Regions from separate parts of the Allobosea sp. FBZP-16 genome, predicted to be linked through region 2. Evidence: riboswitches for the same ligand, from Rfam matches in the RefSeq annotation. Region 2 holds a riboswitch; the other holds the start of a gene.
The links. A riboswitch is a leader RNA that binds a small molecule or an ion and turns the genes downstream of it on or off. The one in region 2 is predicted to bind thiamine pyrophosphate.
Positions count from the first base shown of each region.

Region 1 (7,462 bases), on a different contig from region 2:
CGTGCAGGGCCGAGCGGATGGCGCGCGCCTCGCGCACCATTTCGCGCGTCGTCTCGGTCTTGGCGCGCAGCTGGATCAGCGTCGCGCCGCCCTCGACTGCCGCGCGCGCCATGTCTGCCATGGAGCGGCCCTTGGCGATCTGCGGATCGACGATGCCGTAGAGGGTGATATCGACGCTCATCGTCAGGTTCCCATCCGCGCAGCCAATGTCGCCGCGTCCATCGCCGCGACCGCGTCGATCAGCTCGACCTCGAAGCTGCCGGGGCCGCGGCAGCGCTCGGCGGCGATTTCGCCGGCAATGCCATAGGCGGTCAAGGCCGCCGCCGCCGCGACCGCCTTGTTCGCCTCGACCGCGCAGCAGGCCGCGATCAGCGCGCCGGCGGCGCAGCCGATGCCGGTGACCCTGGTCATCAGCGGATGGCCATGCGCAACGGAAAAGCTCGCCGACTCGTTCTCGATCCGGTCGACCTTGCCGGTGGTGACGCGGGTCACGCCCTTTGCGGCGGCGAGATCGACGGAGAGCGCCGCCATCTCGGTGGCGTTGCCGCGCACCAGGATGTCGGGCAGGCGCAGCACCTGCCCGGCGATGTGCCGGCGCAGCGGCGAGAGCTCGACGAAGACCGGGTCGAAGACCACATGCTTCCCATGATCACGCGCCACTTTCAGCAGCTTGGGGATGGCGAGCTCGCTCTCCGCGTTGATCGTGCCGATATTGATCAGGATCGCGCCGGCCCCCTCCGCCATCGCCGCGACCTCGTCGACATGGATCGCCATCGAGGGGATCGCGCCGAAGGCGAGCAGCATGTTGGCGGTGAGGTTCTGCGCCACCGTGTTGGTCAGGCACTGCACGCGCGGGCGGATCTCCGTCACACGCGCGAGAACGGAGGCGACCTCCTGCGGCTGCAGGGTTCGCGCCAGCGCGATCTCGGTGGTGTCGCTCGTCATCTTGTCTCCATCGGGCTCGCCAAGGGATATGGACAGAATCTAGCCCAGCGCCATCAGGGCAAGGTCGGTGGTGCCGCGCGCGGCGAGCCGACCGGCCGCTCGCGCCGCCCTGATACCACTGCGACAGCAGAGCACCACGCGCCGGCCCTCAGCGTCATTCAGCGACAGCCGGTCTATCTCATCGACCGTCAGCCTGATCGCATCCGGAGCGGCTGCAACAGGTGCCTCCTCGACACCGCGTAGCTCGACCACGATATCACTGGCCGACAGCTGCGAGGGCGCAATGAAGGGAAAAGAACCCGAAAGCGGCTCCGGCGCCCCGGCGAAGGAGAAGCCGCCGAAGCCCAGGCGGCGTGCGTCGAAGCTGATCACGCGACCGAGCGGTGACGGCTCCAGCCCAAGCGCCAGCAGCAAGGCTATCTGTGCCTGCAGCAGGCCGAGGGTGGCGACGGCCGGGCCGAGCACACCGGCCGTGGCGCAATCGGCGGCGCGGGCCGGCATTTCCGGGAAGACGGCGCGATAGCTCGGCCCGCCACCGCAGAAGGCGCCGACATAGCCGGCGGTGCCGACGATCGAGGCGCTGATCAGCGGCTTGCCGGCCTCGCAGCAGGCGTCGCTCAGAACATAGGTCGCAGCGAAACTGTCGGCGGCATCGACGACGATATCGACACGCGCCACCAGTTCCGTGACGTTGTCGGGCGCGAGCCTGAGCGCCAGCGCTTCGACCTCTACGCCGGGATTGTATGCGGCGAGCGCCTCGCGCGCCGCCTCGACCTTCGGCCGTCCGACGTCGCCCATACGGTAGAGCGGCTGGCGGTGCAGATTGCTCTCCTCGACGCGGTCGGGATCGGCCAGCAGCAAGCGGCCGATACCGGCGCCGACGAGATAGGACGATACGGGACAGCCGAGGCCGCCTGCGCCGACGACGAGGATGCGCGTGCGCGCCAGCCGCGCCTGTCCCTCGGGGCCGATCTCCGGCATGACGATCTGGCGGGCATAGCGTTCGGTCATGGCTCCCTCCCTGGTCAGCCGAGCAAGGCGCGGCCGAGCACCGGCGTCGATGGCGCAGCCATGTCGCGCGGCTCCATCGGCCCGGCTTCGAAGGCGAGGCGTCCGGCCTCGACGGCGCGGGCGAAGGCGACTGCCATCGCGGCGGGATCGCCGGCCTTGGCCACGGCGGTGTTGAGCAGCACCGCGTCGTAGCCGAGTTCCATCGCCGCGGCCGCATGCGAGGGCAGGCCGATGCCGGCGTCGACGATGAGCGCGACATCGGGGAAATGCGCCCGCAGCGCCCTCAGGCCATAGGGGTTGTTCAGGCCCTTGCCGGTACCGATCGGCGCGCCCCAGGGCATCAGCACCCGGCAGCCGGCCTCGACCAGCCGCTCGGCCACGACGAGGTCCTCGGTCATATAGGGGAAGACCGCGAAGCCCTCTGCGCAGAGGATGCGGGCCGCCTCGACCAGCCCGAAGACATCGGGCTGGAGCGTGTCGGCCTCCCCGATCACCTCCAGCTTGATCCAGGGCGTACCAAAAACCTCGCGCGCCATCTGCGCCGTCGTCACCGCTTCCTTCACCGAGTGGCAGCCGGCGGTGTTCGGCAGAACCCTGACGCCGAGGCCGCGGATCAATGCCCAGAAATCCTGGCCGCCGCCAAGTCGCCCGGCCTCGCGCCGCAGCGAGACCGTGACGACGTCGACGCCGGCCGCTTCGACCGCTCGCTGCAGCACGGCCGGCGAAGGATATTGCGCCGTGCCCAGAAAGAGGCGCGAACGCGGGGTGAAGCCATAGAACTCCATCGCTCAGCCTCCCTGCATTGGCGCGAGGATCTCGAGCCGATCACCGTCCGCGAGAATCGTCCGCGCCCGCGCACCGGTGGGCACGAACGACTCGTTCACGGCCGTGGCGACGACCGCGCCGGCATAGCCCAATTCGGCCAGCACCTCGGCCAGAACGGGGGTGGCGACCTCACGCGTGTCGCCGTTGACGATGATGCGCATCGGGCAGCTCCCTTGATGCGAGGAGACGATCGGCCACCTGCCCGGCCAGAGCCGGCGAGAGCAGGAAGCCATGGCGGAACAGGCCGTTGACGCGTAAGGTCCGGCCATCCTCGACGATCCCCGGCAGGTTGTCGGGAAAGGCCGGGCGGACATCGGCGCGCAATTCGACGATCTCGGCCTCACTGAGCGCCGGATGCAGCGCATAGGCGGCGCTGAGCAGTTCGATCGCCGAGCGGGCGCTGACCTGACGGCGATCATCGCTCTCGATCATCGTCGCGCCGATCATGAAATGCCCGTCGGAGCGCGGCACGACATACAGCGGAATGCGCGGATGCAGCAGCCGGACCGGGCGGCTCAGCCTGATCTCGTCCGTGCGCAGCACCAGCATCTCCCCGCGGACGCCGCGCAATGCGCCCAGACGGTCGCGTGCCGTGAGGCCACGGCAATCGATGATGCGGTCGGCATCGAGCGCCGCCTCGTCTGCCTCGACGCCGTAGTGGATCGGCACGCCGGCCGCCTGCAGCGCCTCGACTAGAGCCGCCATCGCGCGGCGCGGATCGAGATGAGCCTCCTGCGCGAAGAACAGGCCCTGCCGGAAGCGGCCGGCGAGATCGGGCTCCAGCGCAGCGACGCCCTCGGCGTCGAGCCGTTCGTATCCGGATGTCCGGGCCGAGAAGCGCGTCAGCTCGCCGGCATCGCGCGCCGGAGCGAGCACGAGCGTGCCTTGGGCGAGCGTGCCGGCATAATGGCGCGGCCACCAGTCGAGCGCCTGCCGGCCCAAAGTGACGACAGCCTCTTCGGCGCTCTCGCGCTCGCACCAGGGTGCCAGCATGCCGCCGGCCGCCCAGGAGCAGGCCTGCTCGCCGAGCGCAGCACCGCGTTCGAACACGCTGACCGAGATGCCCCGCTTGGCCAGCTCAAGCGCCGTCACGAGGCCAGCGACGCCGGCCCCGATCACAGCGACACGCATGGTCGCTACTCCGCCGCCGGCAGATAGAGATTGCCGCCCTGCTTCAGGAACTCCTGCGACTTTTCCGCCATCCCCTGGGAAGCCATGGCTTCGAGCGCCGCGCGCTCATTGTCGCCCATCGCCTGCACCTCCGCGCGCAGATCCTGGGTGATCTTCATCGAGCAGAATTTCGGCCCGCACATCGAGCAGAAATGCGCGACCTTGTGGGCGTCCTTCGGCAGCGTCTCGTCATGGAAGGCGCGGGCCGTGTCGGGATCGAGCGCCAGGTTGAACTGGTCCTCCCAGCGGAAGTCGAAGCGGGCGCGCGAGAGCGCGTCGTCCCTGAGCTTGGCCGCCGGATGGCCCTTGGCGAGGTCGGCGGCATGGGCGGCGATCCGATAGGTGATGACGCCAGTCTTGACGTCGTCGCGATCGGGCAGGCCGAGATGCTCCTTCGGCGTGACATAGCAAAGCATGGCGCAGCCGAACCAGCCGATCATCGCCGCGCCGATGCCCGACGTGATGTGATCGTAGCCCGGCGCGATGTCGGTGGTCAGCGGTCCGAGCGTATAGAACGGCGCTTCGCCGCATTCGCGCAACTGCTTGTCCATGTTCTCCTTGATCTTGTGCATCGGCACATGGCCGGGGCCCTCGATCATCACCTGGCAGCCCTTGTCCCAGGCGACCTTGGTGAGCTCGCCCAGCGTCTCCAGCTCGGCGAACTGGGCGCGGTCGTTGGCGTCGGCGATCGAGCCGGGGCGCAGGCCGTCGCCGAGCGAGAAGGAGACGTCGTAGCGCCGCATGATCTCGCAGATCTCGTCGAAGCGCTCGTAGAGGAAGCTCTCCTTGTGATGCGCCAGGCACCAGCGCGCCATGATCGAGCCGCCGCGCGAGACGATGCCGGTGACGCGGCTGGCAGTCAGCGGCACATAGGGCAACCTTACGCCGGCATGGATGGTGAAATAGTCGACGCCCTGCTCGGCCTGCTCGATCAGCGTGTCCTTGAACACCTCCCAGTCGAGCTTGATCGGATCGCCGCCGACCTTCTCCAGCGCCTGGTAGATCGGCACGGTGCCGATCGGGACCGGCGAGTTTCTGAGTATCCAGGAGCGGATGTTGTGGATGTTGCGCCCCGTGGAGAGATCCATGACCGTGTCGGCGCCCCAGCGGATCGCCCAGACCAGCTTCTCGACCTCCTCGGCGGCGCCCGAGGTCACGGCCGAATTGCCGATATTGGCGTTGATCTTGACCAGGAAATTGCGGCCGATCGCCATCGGCTCCAGTTCGGGGTGGTTGATGTTGGCGGGGATGATGGCGCGGCCGCGGGCGATCTCGTCGCGGACGAATTCCGGCGTGACGAATTCCGGGACCGAGGCGCCGAAGCTCTCGCCATCGGCATGGCGCTCGCGGGCACCGTCCAGCATGGCGGCGCGACCGAGATTCTCGCGATGGGCAACGTAGATCATCTCGGGGGTGACGATGCCGGCTTTGGCGAACTCGTACTGGGTCGCCATCTGGCCGGCCCTGGCCTCGAGGATCGGGCGCTGCGCCGGGCAGGCGGGAACGAGCTGCTCGGCCGAGATATTGCCGTTGTCGGCGGCAGTGACGGCGCGGCCGGGCACCGTCTCGAAGCCGCGCGCATCGAGCCAGGCGCGGCGCGGCTGCACCAAGCCGGCGTTGAGGTCGATCTTCGCATCGGTCTCGGTATAGGGGCCTGAAGGGTCGTAGATGCGCACCGGCGGCTCGGCGTCGGTGGTCAGCACGACCTCGCGGAAGGGCACGCGCATGTCGGGATGCTCGGGCGCGGCGACATAGATCTTGCGCGAGCCGATGATCGGGCCGGTGGTCACCGTCTGCGGTGCGGCCTTGACGCTGTTCTTCTGCGGCTTGGTGTGGGCGTTCATCTTTAGGATCTCCTCCCTGTCAGGTTCAGGAGATCCGGGGCGTCTGACGGTCCAGTCGCTGTCTGCGGATGCACTTGTGGCGCAGCCGCGTTCCAGTCCCTCCGCCGGTATGACCCGGATCAGGTTCGATGGGTTCGGCCGTCAGGCCATCTCAGCTCTTATCGAGCACCCCTCGGAACGAGGCGGAGGTTAGAACCGTCGCGACCTCGGCGCAACCGGCAAAGGAGCACGATCAAACGCCGCGCTGCCATGCGCAGGAGACAACACAGCTGGCGGGATCGAAAAAATCAGGCGGTGATGTCGAGATTGCCGCCCTGGCCGGCAGGGAGCATCGCCTGCTGCTGCTCGGATGCCTGCTGCAGCAGGGCGACCAGCGCCTGGTCGGAATCGGCGTTCTGCTTGACCATTTCCAGCTGCAGCGCCTGCTGCGTCGCAGCCGACTTCATGCTGATCAGGCTCTGGGCGATCGCGACCGACATCTCGCTCATGGGCATGGCTCCTCGTCGCGGACCATAGGCGGCGAGCCTTACCCGAATCTAAACCCGAAGCGGCGAGCTCTAACGAGTCGGTGCGATGATCGAAGGCACCGGCTTCGGCATCGGAATCTCGCGGTTCGGTTCCGGCGGGCCGGAACGATCGCGTGCAAGCTGCTGCCGCTCGCGCCGCGCCTCGACGCGATCGGAGCGCGGCTCGAGCTTCTGAACCTCGCCCGCATTCGGCGACATCGGCACGCCGGGTGCGCGCTGACGCTGCGTCTCCGACGGAACGGACTGAGCGGCAGCGGCTTCCGCCCCCAGCAGCCCCATGGCGAGCAATCCGAGCAGAATCCATGAGTTCTTGCGCATGGCATTCCTCCAGTCAGGCAGGCGCGAGGCGAGCCCGCCTGCGGGAGGAACCGGAGCGACGTGGGGATTGTTCCGGGTTGCCGATCACAAAAGCCGGAGCGGCCGGAGCCGCCCCGGCCTGCGTCACTGCTGGTTCTGTCCAGTGAGCAGCGGCGTGATTCGGCGCAGCGTCACGCGCCGGTTTTCGCGGGAATCACCCTGTGTCTGGATCTTCAGGTACTGCTCGCCATAGCCCTGCGTCGTCAGGTTCTCGGCCGGGATGCCGAAATCGCGGGTCAGTATCTCGGCGACGGATTGCGCCCGCCGATCCGACAGCGAGAGGTTGTCGACATCGGTGCCGACCGCGTCGGTATGGCCCTCGACCAGGAAGACCTCGTTGGGCGCGCGCTCGACCGCCTGGCGTACCGCGTCGGCGATGACCCGCAGGCGCCCGGCCTGATCAGGTGTGACCGTCCAGGAGCCGGAGTCGAAGTTGATCGTATCGATGTCGACGCTGCGCATATGGGCGCGCAGATCGGGCGAGTAGCGGACCTCGTCCAGCGTATAGCGGCGCGGCACCGGCGCGACCGGCGGCGCGGTGATCGTCTCGTAGATCAGCCGCTCGTCGGCGCGTTCGGCATCGACGATGTAGCGCTCGCGCGGGATGCGCAGCGGCGGCGGCGGCAACTCGACGACCTCCTCGGCGAAGCGGGCCTGCGGCCCGTCGCGGCGGACATTGTCGATGATGACGAATTCGCCGCCGTCGCGCTCGCGCCGCGAGCGGCGGATCAGCCGGCCCTCGGCATCGGTCACCGTGACGATCTGCGTGCCGTCCGGGCGATC
Region 1 is NZ_LNCQ01000052.1:117,106-124,567, forward strand. Features, by position in the region: gene thiE (thiamine phosphate synthase) at 1-181, opposite strand, end outside; gene CXY91_RS26285 (hydroxyethylthiazole kinase) at 184-945, opposite strand; gene CXY91_RS26290 (HesA/MoeB/ThiF family protein) at 985-1,956, opposite strand; gene CXY91_RS26295 (thiazole synthase) at 1,971-2,741, opposite strand; gene thiS (sulfur carrier protein ThiS) at 2,745-2,942, opposite strand; gene thiO (glycine oxidase ThiO) at 2,911-3,912, opposite strand; gene thiC (phosphomethylpyrimidine synthase ThiC) at 3,918-5,795, opposite strand; TPP riboswitch at 5,874-5,978, opposite strand; gene CXY91_RS26315 (hypothetical protein) at 6,083-6,283, opposite strand; gene CXY91_RS26320 (hypothetical protein) at 6,353-6,640, opposite strand; partial or broken gene CXY91_RS26325 (OmpA family protein) at 6,764-7,462, opposite strand, start outside.
Region 1: it holds a riboswitch for thiamine pyrophosphate, as region 2 does, so the genes downstream of both, thiC (phosphomethylpyrimidine synthase ThiC) here and CXY91_RS26855 (ABC transporter permease) in region 2, are expected to answer to the same signal.

Region 2 (7,462 bases):
CGCGAACGCCGTCCATTTCGTCTCGCGCTCGGCGAGCGATTCCCAGGCCAGGAAATAGGTCAGGTCGCGATTAGACTCCCCGATCAGCGTGGTGAAGAATCCGGCTTGCCGGATACCGTGCTTGTCCCACAGCTTCAGCGTGGCCTTGTCAAAGCGCTCGAGCAAAGCCGGAAGCCGACCAGGCAGGCAGCGATACACGCGCATTTCGTAGATCATCGAAAATCACGTCCTGTCATTGGTCTTGCTGAGGGCAACTGGCCGCAAGGTTAGTCTGTTCCGATAGAGTGGCCCAGCCCCGGTCGCGCGGTCTAGCCCCGCTTGTGCTCCACCTTCGGCAGGAACCAGGCCAGGAGGCCGATCGCCGGCAGGAAGGCGCAGATCCGGTAGACCGCCTCGATGCCGATCCAGTCGGCGACCTCGCCGAGGATCGCCGCCGCGAGGCCGCCGAGCCCGAAGGAGAGTCCGTAGAACAGGCCGCCGATCAGGCCGATCCGGCCCGGCATCAGCTCCATCGCGTAGATCAGGATCGCGGCGAAGGAGCTCGCCATGATCAGGTTGATCACCACCGTCAGCACGCCGGTCCAGAACAGGTCGGCAAAGGGCAGCATCAGCGAGAAGGGCAGGGCGCCGAGGATCGAGAACCAGAGGATGCGGTTGCGGCCGATCCGGTCGCCGATGATGCCGCCGGCGAGCGCCCCGACGGCGGCGGCCGCGAGGAAGAGGAACAGCATCAGCTGCGAGCCCTGCACCGAGATGCCGAACTTTCCAATCAGATAGAAGGTGTAATAGGAGCTGAAGCTCGACGAATAGGCGTTCTTCGAGAACAGCAGGATCACCAGGATGGTGATCGCGAAGGCGATCTGGCCCTTGGTGTGCGCAGGCGCCGCCGGGGCGGGTGCCGCGGCCTTGGCGGGCTTCGCTGCAGCGGCGGCAGCGGCCGCCTTGCTCAGCTCGGCATAGCGGCGCGCCGTCCACACCATCAGGATCATGGCGAGCAGGGCCGCGGCCGAGAACCAGGCGACGCTGGCCTGGCCGCGCGGGACGATGATGAAGGCGGCGAGCAGCGGGCCGAGGGCGCCGCCGCTCTGGCCGCCGACCTGGAAGATGCCCTGCGCCAGTCCCTGCTGGCCGCCCGAGGCGTTGCGGGCCATGCGGGTCGCCTCCGGATGGAAGATCGACGAGCCGAGGCCGACGCAGGCGGCAGAGATCAGCAGCAGCGCATAGCTGCCGGCATAGGCGAGGCCGATCAGCCCGGTCAGGGTGCAGCCCATGCCGACGACCATCGAATAGGGCATCGGGTTCTTGTCGGTGTAATGGCCGACGACCGGCTGCAGCAGCGAGGCGGTGATCTGGAAGGTCAGCGTGATCAGGCCGATCTGGCCGAAATCGAGCGCGTAGGCCGTCTTGATGATCGGGTAGATCGCCGGGATCAGCGACTGGATCATGTCGTTGAGCAGATGCGTCGCGCTGAGCACGAACAGCACCGGCAGGTCGGCGCGGCGGGTCTGTGCGATCGGCTGGCTGACGTTCATGCGGATGATCGATCCGGGCGCAAGCTTGGATGGCGGGCGAGGGCCGCCCGATAGCTGCAAAGCCGGCTCATACCACCGTGTTCGGCTGAAAACCCAGAGCCCACAGCACAGGTCCGCCCTGATGTGGACGCGGGATCGGGCGCGGCGGCGGTCGAGGGCCGCCGCCGCGATCCGCCCGCTATTTCACTTCGCCGGCGATCTCGGCGAGCGCCGGGGCCTTTTGGATCAGGCCGCGCTCGACGAGGAAGGTGCCGAAGCGCTCATAGCGGCCCTGGTCGAGGGCGCGCGGGCGCTTGGCGAAGCGCGGCAGCGTGTCGGTCCAGGCCTGGCGATTGAGCGCGTCGTCGAGATCGGGGTGGGCGGCGATGAAGAGCTTCCAGGCTTCCTGCGGGTGGTTGGTGAGATAGAGCGCCGCCTTCTCGATGGCGGCGAGGAAGCGGGGCAGGCGGCTGTCACCGACGGCGTCGCGGCGGGTGATCAGGATCAATTCGTCATAGGCGGGAACGCCGTGCTCCTCCGGATAGAAGGCGGTGCCGGGATGGCCTTCGAGCTTCATCTGGGTCAGCTCGAAATTGCGGTAGCCGCCGATGGTGGCGTCGACCTTCCCGCCGATCAGCGCGGCCGAGAGTGCGAAGTTGACGTTGACCAGCTTGACGTCGTCGAGCTTGAGGCCGGCCTTGGCCAGCATCTGGCCGAGCAGGGTGGTCTCGGTGCCGGAGACGGCATAGCCGACCGTCTTGCCCTTGAGGTCGGCGAGGCTCTTGATCGGGCCATCGGCCTTGACGATGACGCTGTTGAGCGGCGTCTCGACCAATGTACCGACGCGGACGATCGGGATGCCGGCGGCATGGTCGAGATAGAGATTGGGCTGGTAGTGGATGCCGATATCGGCCTGGCCGGCGGCGACGAGGCGCGGCACGGCCGAGGGGTCGGATGGCGGCACCATCGTGACCTCGAGCCCGGCCTCCTTGAACAGCCCGAGCTGCTGCGCGACGACCAGCGGCGCATGATCCGGATTGACAAACCATTCGAGCATCACAGTGAGCTTATCGGCGGCGCGGGCCGGGCCGGCGAGGCCGGCGACCAAAGCGAGGCCGCTGGCGAGCAGAGCGCGTCGGGTGAGGGCGCGGAGGGTCATCAGGCGAAATCCTTCTGCGAGATCGGCTTGAAACGAGGCGGCGTCACGGCTCGCTCGCCCAGGGAATGAGGCGCGGGCCGAGCGCATCGACGAGATGGCGCAGGACGAGGCTGAGCACGGCGAGCACGGTCATCGCGGCGAAGACCGTGTCGGTCTGCATGCGGGCATTGGCCTGGACCATGACGAAGCCGAGCCCGGCCGAGGCACCGACCCACTCGCCGATCACCGCGCCTAGCGGCGCGAGCGGGGCCGCGACCCTGAGGCCGGTGAGCAGGCTCGGCATCGCCAGCGGCAGGCGGACATAGCGCAGCGTCTGCCAGTGCGTCGCCGTGGTCAGCGCGGTGGCGTCGATCAGCTCCGGGTCGGTCCGGCGCAGGCCGTCGGTGAAGGCGGAGGCGACGGGAAAGAAGATGATGATCGTCGCCATGATCACCTTCGAGCCCATGCCGAAGCCGAACCAGACGACCAGCAATGGCGCGATGACGAAGACCGGGAAGGATTGCAGCACCAGCAGGATCGGCCAGAGCAGGCGCCCGAGCCGCGGCAGCGCCACGATCGCTAGCGCCGTCAGCGCGCCGAACGCCGAGCCGAGCACGAAGCCGAGCGCCATCTCAGCGATGGTCGTCAGGCTGTTGTTGAAGAGGAAGCCGGGCTGGCGCTGGAAGGCCAGGGCGACATCGAGCGGCGAGGGCAGGATGTAGCGCGGCGGCTGGAACAGCCAGATCGCACTTTGCCAGACGAGTATCAGGACGAGAACCGTGCGCAAGGCAAGGGCGAGCGCGGCCATCACCGGTTTCGCGCCGGGAGCCGGCCTTCGCTCTGTCGCGTCCTGCGTCGTCAAAATCCGCCTTTCCGGTGGAAGGCGGCGCGGGGAGAAGCGCTTGCAAGGGCTGCCCCGAGCGACTCCCTCCGCCAGCATGATCTGGTTCAGGTTCGAAGGGTGCTTCTCAGCTCGCCCTGCGGCGAACGCCCCCGTCTCTCGACCGTCCTTGTGACAGAGCGGCCGGCGGCTGTCACGCCTGTCTCAGAACAGCCCGTGCGGGTCAGGCTTTGCCGTCATAGGCCGAATCGAAGAACGCCTTCTCCAGCGCGACCGCGCGCAGGAAGAAGTCCCGGCTCGTTTCCGCCTCGCTTGGGCCAACGCGATCGAGCTCGCTCCGCAGGAAGCCGACGAAGTCGCGGAAGTCGGGATTGTCGTGCAGGGTGATCCATTCGGCATGAATGAAGCTCGCCGGCAGCGGCTGCGAGGCCTGCTGCGCCCAGTCGAGATAGAGCCATTCGGCGACGACCAGCACGGAGAGGGCGGCGGCGTAGGAGCGCGTCGCGGCGGCCTCGCGCATGATCGCCTTGAAGCCGGCGGTCGCCTTGCTGTCCGGCGGAGCCGTGCGATCCTGCTCGCTCACGCCGAGCGCCTCGAAGGAGCGCAGGAAATAGGTGTTCTCCTCGCCGCTGACCATGCCGATGAAGCGGCCGAAGCGGATGCGGGCCTCGAAGCTGTCGGCGCTGGCGAGCGCGCCGCCGAGCAGGGTCAGGAAGCTGTCGATGAAGCGGTGATCCTGCACGAGATAACGGATCATGACCGCGTCGGAGACCGAGCCGTCCAGCAATTCGCGCACGAAGCGATGGCCGACGCATTGCGACCAGGCCGGCTGGCTGGCCTGGCGCAGGGTCTCGGTGAAACGTTCGGTCATGAGCTTGGCCTTTCGCTGATCGCGATTTCCCTATCAGCGTCGCCGCTACTACCGCACGCTATTTCAGCCGCGCCGCGACGATCTTGGCGAGCTCGCCCACGCGCTGCTTCGCCTGATCATGCAAGGCCTGATCGCGCTCGCCGCCGGAGACGCGGACCTCGACCGTCGTCGGGCCCTTGCGGATATGGATGCGGTTCATGATGTCGAGCGCCGCCTCGTCGCCCAGGCCCGCAACCGGCGTCTTCGCCTCGGACACCTTGATCGCGCTCTGGAACCAGCGCTTCGAGAGATCCTCGTTGGCGGCGACATTGCGGACGCTGACCTGGATCTGGTTGAGCTCGATCGTACGCTTGCCGTCCTTCTCGACAGTGCGCTTGGCGTCGAACTGGCAGCCGATCGGGTTCGGCAGCGCTTCCTGCCGGTTCTCGCGGCTCTCATGGGTGATCTTGCCCATCAGCTTGCGGGGATCGCCGATGGTCATGCCGGGGAAGGTGGCCTTGATCTCCTCGGGCGTCAGCAGCGCGCAGGCATCCGGCCACTGCTCGACCGGGGCGACGGAGGAGGGGCGGGTGTCCGCCGGCACGGTCACGGCACTGTTCGTCGCCACCTGCAGGGTCGTGTCGACCATGCCGGTGCCGCCCTGCCACCGTGCAGCGGCCTGCTTCGCCAAAGCGAGCGCGTTCGGCGCGGTCTGCTCGGAATAGAGGTCGAGCGAGACAGCGTAGATCAGGTCGTCCTTGCGGGCGCGGATCACCACGCTCGAGGAGTTGGTTTCCTGGAAGGCTTCGTCGCCGATGCCGCTCACCGGCTCGAGCTTGAGCGTGATCTTGGGATCGGCCGCGACCTTCTCTCGCGTCGCCTTGATCGAGGCGAAGGCCTGAGCCGGCGTCTCGCGGCCCCTGGCGACGCCATCCCAGCGGATCACCGTGACCGAGGCGAAGCGGGCATGGTCGAGCTTCGAGGTCGGGCTCGGCAGCTTCACCGAGTACATGCAGCTCTCGGCATATTGCGGGCCGCGGCTGATCGGGCTCAGCGTCGGCCCCTTGGCGGTTATCGGTCGGCCGGGAAAGAGCGCCTCCAGATCGGCCTGCGGCAGCAGGCGGCAGGCGTCGGGCGCCTTGCCCGCAGCAGTGGCCGGTTCGGTGGCGGGTGTCGTCGTGGTGGTCTGGGCGAGGGCGGGGCCGGCGAGCGCCAGCAGCAGCGGGGTCACGAGCACGGAACGGGCGAGCATCGGATCAAGTCTCCAGGGACGGGCGCGCCACGGTCGATCGCGGCTGCGCCGTTCGGGGACGCGTCAATCTAGGGGCGAGGGTGGCACGATCATGGCGCCGCACGGGCCGCGACAATGGTTGCTGACAAGGACTGTCAGCCGGAAGGACAGCCCCGCCGAGCCTGCGGCACGCCGGACATCCGATCGAATCATCGGTCCAGGGTGTGCTGTTTTGCGAGCGCTGCGCCGTGCGCGGACGCGCCGGGAATCAGTCCGGACGCCGGCCGACAGCCAGGGCGACGCGCTTCGACCAGAGCCGCTCGCACAAGCTCACGACGGCAAGCCCGCTGACGCCGCCCATGATCTTGACCAGCGCATCCAGCCCGCGGGCATGCCGGCTCGCCTCGAAATGCTGGGCGATCTCGAGGCCGGCGGCGCCGGCGACGATGCACAGGAGAATCGCGCCCTTGCGGGCCGGATAGGCGATAGCGAGCGCCGCCGCGGCGACCAGATAGGCGATGAAGCGTTCGAGCTGCGGACCCATATGCGCAAGATGCGGGCGCGCGCCGATTGGTGACAGCGTCGCGAACACGACGAGGGCGACGGCGCCCCAGCCGATCAGCGCAGCCCAGCGGCGCATGGAACGCTCGTCCCCGAAGAACCGCATCGCCGCCTTCTGCGTCTGCCGTTGCACCATTCCGTCCCCGGAAAGCAGAAAGGGCCCAAGCGGTCATCGCTCAAGCCCTCGAAAATGCTGGCTCCCGGAGCAGGATTCGAACCTGCGACCAATCGATTAACAGTCGATTGCTCTACCGCTGAGCTATCCGGGATCGGTGGGCGGCGTATACCGACGCTGCCGGGAACACGCAACCCCTTTGCTGGCATCTGACCGGAGAAAATCGTAGGAAGACGATCTGCCCTATCGTCAATTCACAGTGGCGCGAGAGTTTCGGTTGCGGCGCGCCGCGGCATGTGGTTATAGGCCCAGCCGTGGAGCGCGCCTTTGGTCACGCTCCCTGGATGGCCTCGTGGCGGAGTGGTTACGCAGAGGACTGCAAATCCTTGCACCCCGGTTCGATTCCGGGCGAGGCCTCCAAAATCCATCGCGGCGACGGTAGATGCGCTGCGTTGATGCTCAGACTCCGTAGACGAGATAGAGTATCGCCAGGGCCCCGCCCGAGAGCAGGCTGAGCTTGCCTGCACGGCTGCGCAGGAACGCTTCCACCGCACGGGCGAGCGCCGCAAGGGCGAAGGCCGCGGCGATGAAGGATCCAACCGCGAGCGCGGTGAAGGCGATGACCTTCCAGGCGGGGGCACCACCGGCGATCAGCAGCCAGTCCACCACGATGCAGAGCGCCAGCAGTTTCAGCGCGGCCTGCCAGCGCTCGGCCCGGGTCGGCGGCTTGCGTATCGTGGTCCGTTTGCGGGCGCGTGAGGAGGCGCTGCGAGCAGGAGAGCCGAAGGCGGGCAACGCTGCGGGCGCCCTGTCGGGGATGGCCCGGATATCCCGGGCCCAGCTCTCGGACATGCGGGCCTGATCGCGGAGGATCTGGTCGTTGACCCGGTTCAGGTCGTCGAAGAAGCGATCCTGCCGGTTGATCTCCGGGCTCTTGTAGGGATCTTCGCCAGGCGCATACCACATGCTCGGCCCCCGTCGTTCGGTTCTGTCGCGAATCCTCGATGTCGGCAGTCGAACGAGGCTTGCGGGCCGCAGAGGCGGTTTCGCACGTTTCGCGCTGCGGCTATTCCCGCCGCTGTCCGCCGATGCCGACGCGCTCGCAGATGGGGCTGGCCGGATCGACCGGGCGTAGATGGGAAACTCCGGCTCGCAGCGGCCGGCTTGCCCGCCGAGGTGACATGCCTGCCGCCTCCTTAGCCTCGGCCTGCTGTC
Region 2 is NZ_LNCQ01000055.1:25,617-33,078, reverse strand. Features, by position in the region: gene CXY91_RS26870 (NIPSNAP family protein) at 1-216, opposite strand, end outside; gene CXY91_RS26865 (MFS transporter) at 309-1,532, opposite strand; gene CXY91_RS26860 (ABC transporter substrate-binding protein) at 1,711-2,670, opposite strand; gene CXY91_RS26855 (ABC transporter permease) at 2,714-3,457, opposite strand; TPP riboswitch at 3,558-3,654, opposite strand; gene CXY91_RS26850 (TenA family protein) at 3,714-4,361, opposite strand; gene CXY91_RS26845 (hypothetical protein) at 4,420-5,592, opposite strand; gene CXY91_RS26840 (VanZ family protein) at 5,840-6,211, opposite strand; tRNA gene CXY91_RS26835 (tRNA-Asn) at 6,327-6,401, opposite strand; tRNA gene CXY91_RS26830 (tRNA-Cys) at 6,594-6,667, shown strand; gene CXY91_RS26825 (hypothetical protein) at 6,707-7,213, opposite strand; gene CXY91_RS26820 (acyloxyacyl hydrolase) at 7,461-7,462, opposite strand, start outside.